Regions from separate parts of the Bacillus sp. THAF10 genome, predicted to be linked through region 1. Evidence: riboswitches for the same ligand, from Rfam matches in the RefSeq annotation. Region 1 holds a riboswitch; the other holds the start of a gene.
The links. Region 1 has a riboswitch for S-adenosylmethionine ahead of FIU87_RS02255 (YezD family protein). Riboswitches for the same ligand answer to the same signal wherever they lie in the genome.
Positions count from the first base shown of each region.

Region 2: another riboswitch for S-adenosylmethionine. It lies ahead of FIU87_RS07465 (homoserine O-acetyltransferase MetX); the one in region 1 lies ahead of FIU87_RS02255 (YezD family protein).

Region 1 covers NZ_CP045403.1:413,463-417,887, reverse strand. The annotation lists gene FIU87_RS02265 (sulfate permease) at 1-976, opposite strand, end outside; gene FIU87_RS02260 (phosphoadenylyl-sulfate reductase) at 1,007-1,726, opposite strand; gene FIU87_RS02255 (YezD family protein) at 1,826-1,975, opposite strand; SAM riboswitch class I at 2,067-2,171, opposite strand; gene FIU87_RS02250 (hypothetical protein) at 2,406-3,014, opposite strand; gene FIU87_RS02245 (hypothetical protein) at 3,279-3,737, opposite strand; gene FIU87_RS02240 (site-2 protease family protein) at 3,896-4,387, shown strand.
Region 2 covers NZ_CP045403.1:1,414,684-1,419,108, reverse strand. The annotation lists gene FIU87_RS07475 (CPBP family intramembrane glutamic endopeptidase) at 1-267, shown strand, start outside; gene FIU87_RS07470 (YkvI family membrane protein) at 270-1,292, opposite strand; gene FIU87_RS07465 (homoserine O-acetyltransferase MetX) at 1,384-2,466, opposite strand; SAM riboswitch class I at 2,540-2,655, opposite strand; gene FIU87_RS07460 (hypothetical protein) at 2,716-2,994, opposite strand; gene FIU87_RS07455 (polysaccharide deacetylase family protein) at 3,076-3,957, opposite strand; gene FIU87_RS07450 (UDP-N-acetylmuramoyl-L-alanyl-D-glutamate--2,6-diaminopimelate ligase) at 4,170-4,425, opposite strand, start outside.

The DNA of each region.
Region 1 (4,425 bases):
CCATGGCGATTACTGGGTAGACATTACGCTCTATTAAAAGCTGAATCAGCGTATAGGAAAGCACCATCGATAGCACCGGGGAGACGACCCACACCACGAGCAGCTGGACCACAATGTCTTTTTTCAAAACGCTTCGCCCCTCCTTGACAAAGCCAATACCAATAATGGACGAGGTGGTGATTTGTGTGAGTGGCACCGGAATGCCAAACACGGAGGCTGCGGTAACGATTCCAGCTCCTGTTCCAGAAATAACGCAGCCTTCTTCTAGGCGCAGCTTTGTAATTTTTTTGCCATTCGTTTCGAGGACGCGCTGGCCGAGCAGTAGCGCACCAACTGCTACAAATAAACCTCCCCAGAGAATGCCCTGGTCTGTACTCATAATGCCTGCGCCAACAAGCGGGCCGACTGCATTTGCAACATTGTTCATGCCAGCGGAAAAAGCCTCAAATCCCCCCATCAATACGACCAGCACGCTTAAAATCGGAACGGCACGGGAAGATTTTACCCAGTGATCGATTGTTCTTATTTTTAGAAAGGCTGTTGCCGCAATTGCGATGAAAAATGCCAGCACCGGGGTCAACAGCCAAAAGGATACAATCCACGCAAGCTTTCCGGCGAAAACCGATTGATAAACAATTCCCGCTCCTACAACTGCCCCAACGGTTACCTCACTTGTGGAAAGCGGAATGCCGAAGATGTTTGCTAAAAATAACGAAAGGGCGGCGGATGCAATCACAATTAGGGCAATGGCGACAGAGAAGGTACTTTGCGGTACAATTCCGCTTCCCATCGTTTTCACCACTTCCCCTCCACCAAGCCATGCACCCAAAAAGACAGCAATTCCGCATAGCAATAATGCCCGGTTTCTTGTTACAACTCCAGATCCATAGGCGATTCCCATGGACGCCGCCGCACCGCTCGCTCCAATATTCATGGCGAAAAATAATCCAACGATGACGGCTATGGTGATTAACATGCTGGTTCCTCCTTTACTGTTTGGGCCGTATTAATTCGTGTGGAGGCCGCATTCGGTTTTTCCGCTTCCTGCCCAGCGACCTGCGCGAGAATCAGAGTTGCCGCTGACGGCCTGGGTACAGGGAAAACAGCCAATGCTTGGGTAGCCCTGATCGTGAAGGGAGTTGTAAGGAAGATCATGCGATCGGATATACTCCCAAGTTTCGTCCCATGTCCAATGAATGAGCGGACAAATTTTGATGTTTTGAAATTTATCGTCCTTGTTTAAGTAGTTTGTATGTGCCCTCGTCGGCGATTGCTCCCGGCGCAGACCAGAAATCCATGCCTTTTTGGGAGTTAATGCTTGATGCAGTGGCTCGACTTTTCTGATTTGGCAGCATAAGGATGGCTCCCGTTTCCAAAGAGCCGTTCCATGTTTTGCCGCTTGTTCCTCTAAGGTCAGTGCCGGCTTTCGCTTTTCAATTTGCAACTCAGGGTAACGAGCTTCAACCTTTTGGATTACTTCATATGTCTCTGGAAAATGAAGGTCCGTATCCAGGAAAACAATATTGGCGTCCTTCCTCACCTGAGATAGAAGATCGATGAGAACGATTGCCTCTGCCCCGAAGCTGGAAGCGTAGATTAACTCGTTCTCTTTGTAGGTGGTAAATGCCCACTCCAGCACCTCCTTTGCTCCTTTTGTACTGCTGTTATCGGGAAAGTCTGGCAATGTGGTTTCTTTCCAAGTTTCATAGGTAATAGCGTTGCTCATGCCGTTTTATGCTCCTTTCTAACAATGAAAAAAAGGCAGTCCTTTTACATGCAAGCTTGTGCCATGTAAAAAGACCGCCTCTAGTTTGTCTAGTCAGCGCTATTTGTTTTTAGGAAGGCGAACCTTCTCGTTTTTTTCAATTTGAATGACCTTTCCATCCTGTACAACAAGGGTGATGGATCCAAATTTCACGGATTGAAGCATTCGTTCTAAATGGGACACGACATCCTCCCACTCGGTTTGTTTCATAAGGCCCGCCTCCTTTTTTGTGTTGCATTCCTTTTCGCTTCAATTGAAAAAACGCCTCTTCCAACTGGAAAAGGCGCGGTTCATCATCCTCACCTTATCTTCCAAAATGGATATCCATTCTGCTGGAATTGGCACCTTGCTTTTCGCAGGTTGCCGGGCTTCAACGGGCCAGTCCCTCAGCCGCTCTAGATAAGCGTTTGTAGTTTTCGAAGTTTTCAAAATCAATTAATATTAAAAATAATCCTACCATACTCATATGAATTGTCAACTATTTTTTTGACAAAAATGTGGGGACGGTTCTCGTGGTTTATTCGCAAGGGAGAATGATCCTTGTGAGTCGTCTGGCTAAATGGAGATATTTTCATACAAAAAAAAACATCCCCTAAAGGAGAATAAAAATTGAAGCTTATTGTAGGGTTTTCATTTATTACTATTTTAAATTGTTAATTTCTTCTCTGTATTTTTCTTTAGCTTGATTATGGATCCTTTTAACCTTCTCGTTAATATAGTTTTCCTTTTTATCCAAAAGTGTAGCTTTCTTCTCAGTATCTAAAGGTATTTTTCCATAATTGACTGCTCCGATAATGTATACTCCTGGATCGGACCTACTCTCATCTAAATAAAGAATATAATTTCTGTTATCCTCTATGGCTTGATAATCCTCATATTGAAACGTGGTTGTAACTCCAAACGCATCTTTATAAGAGCCACTTAGTTCAAGCACCTTTATTACATCGCTATCTTTTAAATCATTATTCGTTTTATTATTAATCACTCTACTAATCTTAAAATCTGCAATACTATAAGCATCTATAATCCTGCCTAATTCTGGATCCTTACTGATAATTGTCTCATTTGTTTTTATTTTTTTTCCAATTACCACAAGTTGTGTCTCATTCTCCATTTCATCAAAATTTTCATAAGGAATTGTCTTCCCATCAATAAATATTTCTTTATCTGCAGAGAGACTATTAAATATATAAATGCCACCATAAGTAATAGGTAATAATAGCAATATTAAGATAAGCTTTTTTCTCATAACCTACCTATCCTCCCTATATATATAATTTGCTGCGTTACTCCTATATCATATAAATATGGAAAATCACTTCCATTTAAACCTTCATTTAAAATGGTTAGAAGAAAACGCTATTTTAAATTTAGCATATATTTCTATTTATTCTAATATAATCCTAGATAGTTATCACATTTTTATTAACATTGTTTTTAATAAGATGGATAATGGAGTAACAAAAGCACGCCTCCCATAAAGAAAGGCGTGCTTTATTGATATAACCATGAATCAGTCTCCAATTCTTTGGAGTTTGGTTTCTTCGTTGATGTAGACTCCTTGGTAGTTTTCCCCTGTTGTTGTTTCAAAGATAACGCCTTGAATGGTGTCTTCTATTTGTTCAAAGGTGATGATATCTCGTTTTGTAAGGCCTGTGGGGTCAAAGGTTACTTTTCCTTCTAGTTTAATTTGATCTTTGCTCAGTTTTTCTGCTGTTTCCACCTCATGATCTATCATTCTTTCTTCAATCCACCCAGCAACTAAGGGCTCTAGGGTATCCTCTTTAATTTTTAAGCTTTCATTGTATGTAAGAACCATGGAGTAACGGACATATTGTACGGTTTCATCCTCATTTCCACCTAATCCGACGGACATCGATGAAATCTGAAGCGTTGGCTCAGAAGCCTTCGTTTCCATGTTGCATCCAGCTAATAGTGCAATTGAAATGATAAGAAAAGCAATCCTACCCATCTTGCCAGCCCCCACTCTTTATCGTTATCTTTATTTTACCATATTTAAGGAAAGGAAGGGATGGTTCATCCGCTCCTTTTGAATAATGCGAAATATGTCCATTTATTGGGAACCAATCCTGATTTTAGTCGTATGTACCTACAGGGGGTGGGAGAAGGATGGAATTTTACTTTATGTTTTATCTCTTGTTGTTTTTAGTTATTATTCCGGTATCCGTGTTGATTCATGAGATTGGACATGGTTTGGCGGTTGTCTTATTCTCGAAAATGCATACGCGAGTGTATCTTGGACCAACGGAAAACAACCATGAAAATTTCCAAATCGGAAGAATGCATTTTCATATTATGTGGGCATTTTATGGGTATTGTGCGTTAGGAGATAGAGAGTCTGATCCGACTAAGACACAAAGGGTTATCAATTCCCTCGCAGGTCCACTTGCAACTCTCCTTGTTTTGCTACTCACCATCATGTTTAAGCAATATGTTACTTCCGAGCAGCTTGACCGTATCCTAACTGGAGTATTCATCTACAATTCTTATTTATTTTTATGTACCATCATTCCCTTTCGCTACCCAAAATGGTGGCGACCGTATGGCGGAATGCCTTCAGATGGATATCGCGTATATTTAGCATTAAAAAAATCAGCATAAAAAAACAGCGGAAAGCTCCGCTGCTATATGAATTGAAA
Region 2 (4,425 bases), 1.0 Mb from region 1:
ATCATACCTGGTGAAGAATTGTTTTGGAGGGGATTTATCCAAAAGCAACTTAAAGAGTTGGGGCCACTGAGGAGTGTATTAATAGCTGCAGCCTTATACTCATTAGCACATGCGTGGACAGGAAATCCAATGTTAATGGCAGCAGCCTTTACAGGTGGCTCAGCATGGGGGTTTTTATTTTTAAGGACTGGATCATTATCTGTTGTGATTATATCCCATCTGGTATTTGATTTATTACTTTTAGTGCTAGTTCCATTAACATTTTGAGTTTATTTTCTTACAATTAATAACAGCAGAAATGCCATACTAACATAGCCAAAGAAGGGGTATAAATGTTCAATCAGGCTGCCATAGCCTATTTGACTAATCATATAAATGATGGTGACCAACACGAAAGTTATCAGATATTTAGATATCCCCAACATACTTTCCAACTGACGCTGCAATCCAAAGATATCGCTAACTACAGAAGTAAAGATTTCACCATATATTACGAATACATAGATGCCGAAAAAGGACAGCATTCCAAACTTCACCACTTCAGCCATCGGTATCTCAAACGTATGAAAATTTGGTAAGGATGCAATGGAAATATGACAGGAAATTAATATAAAGCACAGGATTAATCCTCCTAGAAATCCCCCACGTTTTATGACCCATTCATCCTTTGCTTCCTTTGCTAACGGAACAAGTACTGGCTGTGCCATGGCAAGATTAAAAGCAACATACATAAACGGTGCCAGCCAACCTTTCATTCCTTCTGAGACCGGCTTTAGAGTCATAAAAGTTAGACCATCCTCAAAAATTGCATGACAAGCGATGAGCAAGCTAAATAAAATCATTACAGGTACTACGATAATATTTACCCCAACAAGCCCTTTGACCCCTCCTATTACAACGGCTACTGCAAGAAACACAGTTAACAAAAGCCCAAGTTGATAGGACCAGCCAAGCTGTTCTTCAAAAACTGCTCCAGCACCAGACAACATCACAGCACCAACTGAAATTAATATTACTAGCATAAACAGATTAACAAATGCACCTGCGGATTTTCCAAATAAGTATTGATTGAATTCATTATAGGAATTAGCTTTTATTCGGCTTGCCATTAGCATCATTTTTGTTCCAAGCCATATAAATAATATCCCACTCATTAAAATCGTAATAAAACCAATCCAACCGTACTGAGTGAAAAACTGAACAATTTCTTTTCCTGTAGCGAATCCTGCACCTACGATTGTCCCTATATAAACAGCACCAATTTGACAAGCACTTAGCCAACTTCTTTTCACCGTTGCCCCACCTTCCGCCGAACTCCAAAATAAAAACCTGCTTGTCTATATATATGAAACAAGCAGGTAGGAAAGAAGGGATATCCTAAATTCAAGTATTATCTTTTTCGATGAGGTTTTTAATGGTGTCTCCCCATTTTTCAAATTCAACTAAAAAGCCATCATGTCCAAACATCGTTTCTACTTCAAGGTGGGTCGAATCCTTGTTTATAGATTGAAGGTACGCTACAGCTTTACTAACCAACGAACCCGGATAAAGCAAGTCTCCTTTAAAGGATATAAAACAAACGGTGGCTGAAATTTCTTTTAACGCATTTTTCCAGCCCTTTCGGTTGTCTCCAATATCAAATTTATCCATGGCATTTAACAATCGTAAGTAGCTATTTGCATCAAATCGACGAGAAAATTTCTGTCCTTGGTACTTTAAATAGGAGTCCACTTGAAATTCATGCTCTTGTTTTTTTTCTCTTTTAAATCGTTCATTAAAGAGTGTATCTGAACGATAGGTAACAAGACCAACCATTCTAGCAATTTCAAGCCCTTTAATCACTGCTCCTTCTTGATAATGGCCATTATCGAACTCTGGATCGTTTATGATTGCTTGCCTTCCAATTACATTATAAGCAAGGGCATAATCAGTAAAATAGGGTGTAACTGCTATTGGAACAATGATTTCAGCAAAATCAGGGTAAAGAATTCCCCATTCCAACACTTGCATACCGCCAAGGGAACCACCGATAATGGCTTTTACATTTTTCACGCCTAAAGTTATTAGTCCTTGATACTGAGCATGCACCATATCACGGATGGTAATGACAGGAAAATCACTACCATATGGTTTTCTTGTCGCAGGATTTATCGATGTAGGTCCTGTTGTTCCATTACAACCCCCGATTACATTCATCGTGATTACTTGAAATTTGTCTGTATCTACATATAGCCCTGATCCAATAAAATCTCCCCACCATCCCGGGTTATCTTGATTCCCAACTGAAACATGATTTCCTGTTAATGCATGACACACAAGAATGGTACCCAGCGTAGGAGTTCCTACTTTTTCATAAGCAATTACTACATCAGAAAGCTCTTCCCCACTTTCTGTTTTAAATTTACCGATGGAGACTGTTCTAATTTCTTTTTGAATGTCTTTTATACTCACATCATTTCCTCTCATTTCTATACATTTTTACATCACATCATACAAATAAAAAAACTCCCTTCCGATAGGAAGAGAGTTTTTTTATCTCCTCTTATCTTTCAGACATACTAGTCTGCAGGATGTAGCACCTTCTCAAGAAATTATTTTTCTTGAAGGGTTGCCGGACGTCTTCGGGCCTGTTCCCTCAGTCACTCTGGATAAGAGTTATACAATTATATTTAGACAGTGTGTTGTGTTAGCTTTTTGCAATTATAGCAATCCCCTTTAAAGAAAGTCAATACCATCTTCCTTCATTCGAAGCCACCGAAAGCCCCTGCTTTTGAATTCAGGTATTAGTTGTGATTTCTTCTTTGGAAATTCCTTTTTAGGGGATTTATGGATGAATTTCACCGAGTTTTTTATTGATTTATGTGCAAATTCAGCTTCTGCCACAATACGTTCTTCAAACTTCTCATTTGCCTTCTCTACTTTGTTTTTTGACTGACAAGCTGAAACGTTAAACAATAGAACAATGGAAAATAGACAATGAAAAATACAGGTCACGATTATTTACCTCCCAAATTTATCGTCACCTGTAGCACATTGAATATGCGCTTCTTCTTCATTTGTTACAGAACTGTAAAACTACTTTAATCTATATTCATGTAAATGAACAAATTGGAAACCTAAATTTATTAATTCTAAAACAGCTTCCTTTACACCGTCTGCGGTTTCGCTTTCAGGGTGATTCATGTGCAAAATAATAACGGAGCCTGCGGTGGCACTTTTCATGGAATCGACTACTTGTTCTTTTGAAAATGTCGCTCCTGCGTCTCCAATCACATCAAAGTTCACCACTTCCAAATGAAGATCTTCTGCAATTTTTACTGCAACATCGTCATAAAAGGCAGTTCCAGAACGATAATATTGCGGGAACTTCCCTGTCAGCTCAAAAATTTTTAACTGATTTCCCATGATTTCTTCTACAATTTCCTCTTTACTAGTAGTACTTTCTATCCCCCATGCGCTACGTCTAGAAACGGCAAGAGGTTTATGTTCGGTTCCATGATTTTGAATGGTAAACAAAGGATTTGCTGCGAGCTCTAGAAAAATGTCGCGGTTTGCATCTATCCATCTTGCATTAATAAACAAATCAGCCTTAATGTTATGTGTGATAAGGAAATGAATTAGCTCTTCGTCAAAGCCGCTGCCTGTCTCCCCGCCACAAGCATCCAGGGTAAGAGCAATTACCTTATCTTTTGTATCCAATTTTGTTTTTACACCACTAACGTATTCCGAGAATTCTGTCGGTTCTGCATACACTTGTCCAGAGACCTCATGCGCTCGCTGTGTCCATTCATTTCTTACCGTTACATTATGTTGATCTAACCAATAAAACTCTTTCCTTGCTTTACCTCTCTCTAATAAAGGTGCTTCTTCGACTATGGTTACTGCCTGATCTGTCTGTTTTGCACAACCAACTACAATCATGAAAATAATGAAAAAGATAAGGGTTTTTTTCAACAAGAAGCTTCCATCCTTTGTGTTTTTTACAAAAATATTTCTATACCAACGTTGCTGTCGTGTTCTTTTCGTGGAGAAAGTTTTAACCAAGTGGTTTAAAATGGCTTAAAGTGTTAATTGCCAACAATCTTTTAAATCAGATACAAAAAAGAAGACTAGCTGTTGGTTCACGTATTTGTGAACCAACCTTCTAGTCAGTAAATAGTTCCAATCATCTATGTTGTAGGTATTTTATCTGTTAATGGGAAGGCTTTTACTGCATTTAACGTGATTTCTTTTTCATCAAACGGGACTACTTCTTTTCCAACTAACTGATAATTTTCATGTCCCTTTCCTGCTATAAGGATAACATCACCACTCCCTGCAAGTTCAACCGCTCGGGTAATGGCTTCTTCTCTATCAGGAATACATTCATAGTTGTCATGAACGGAGCCAGCTGCCATCATCTCGACGATTTCTTCTCCAGGCTCA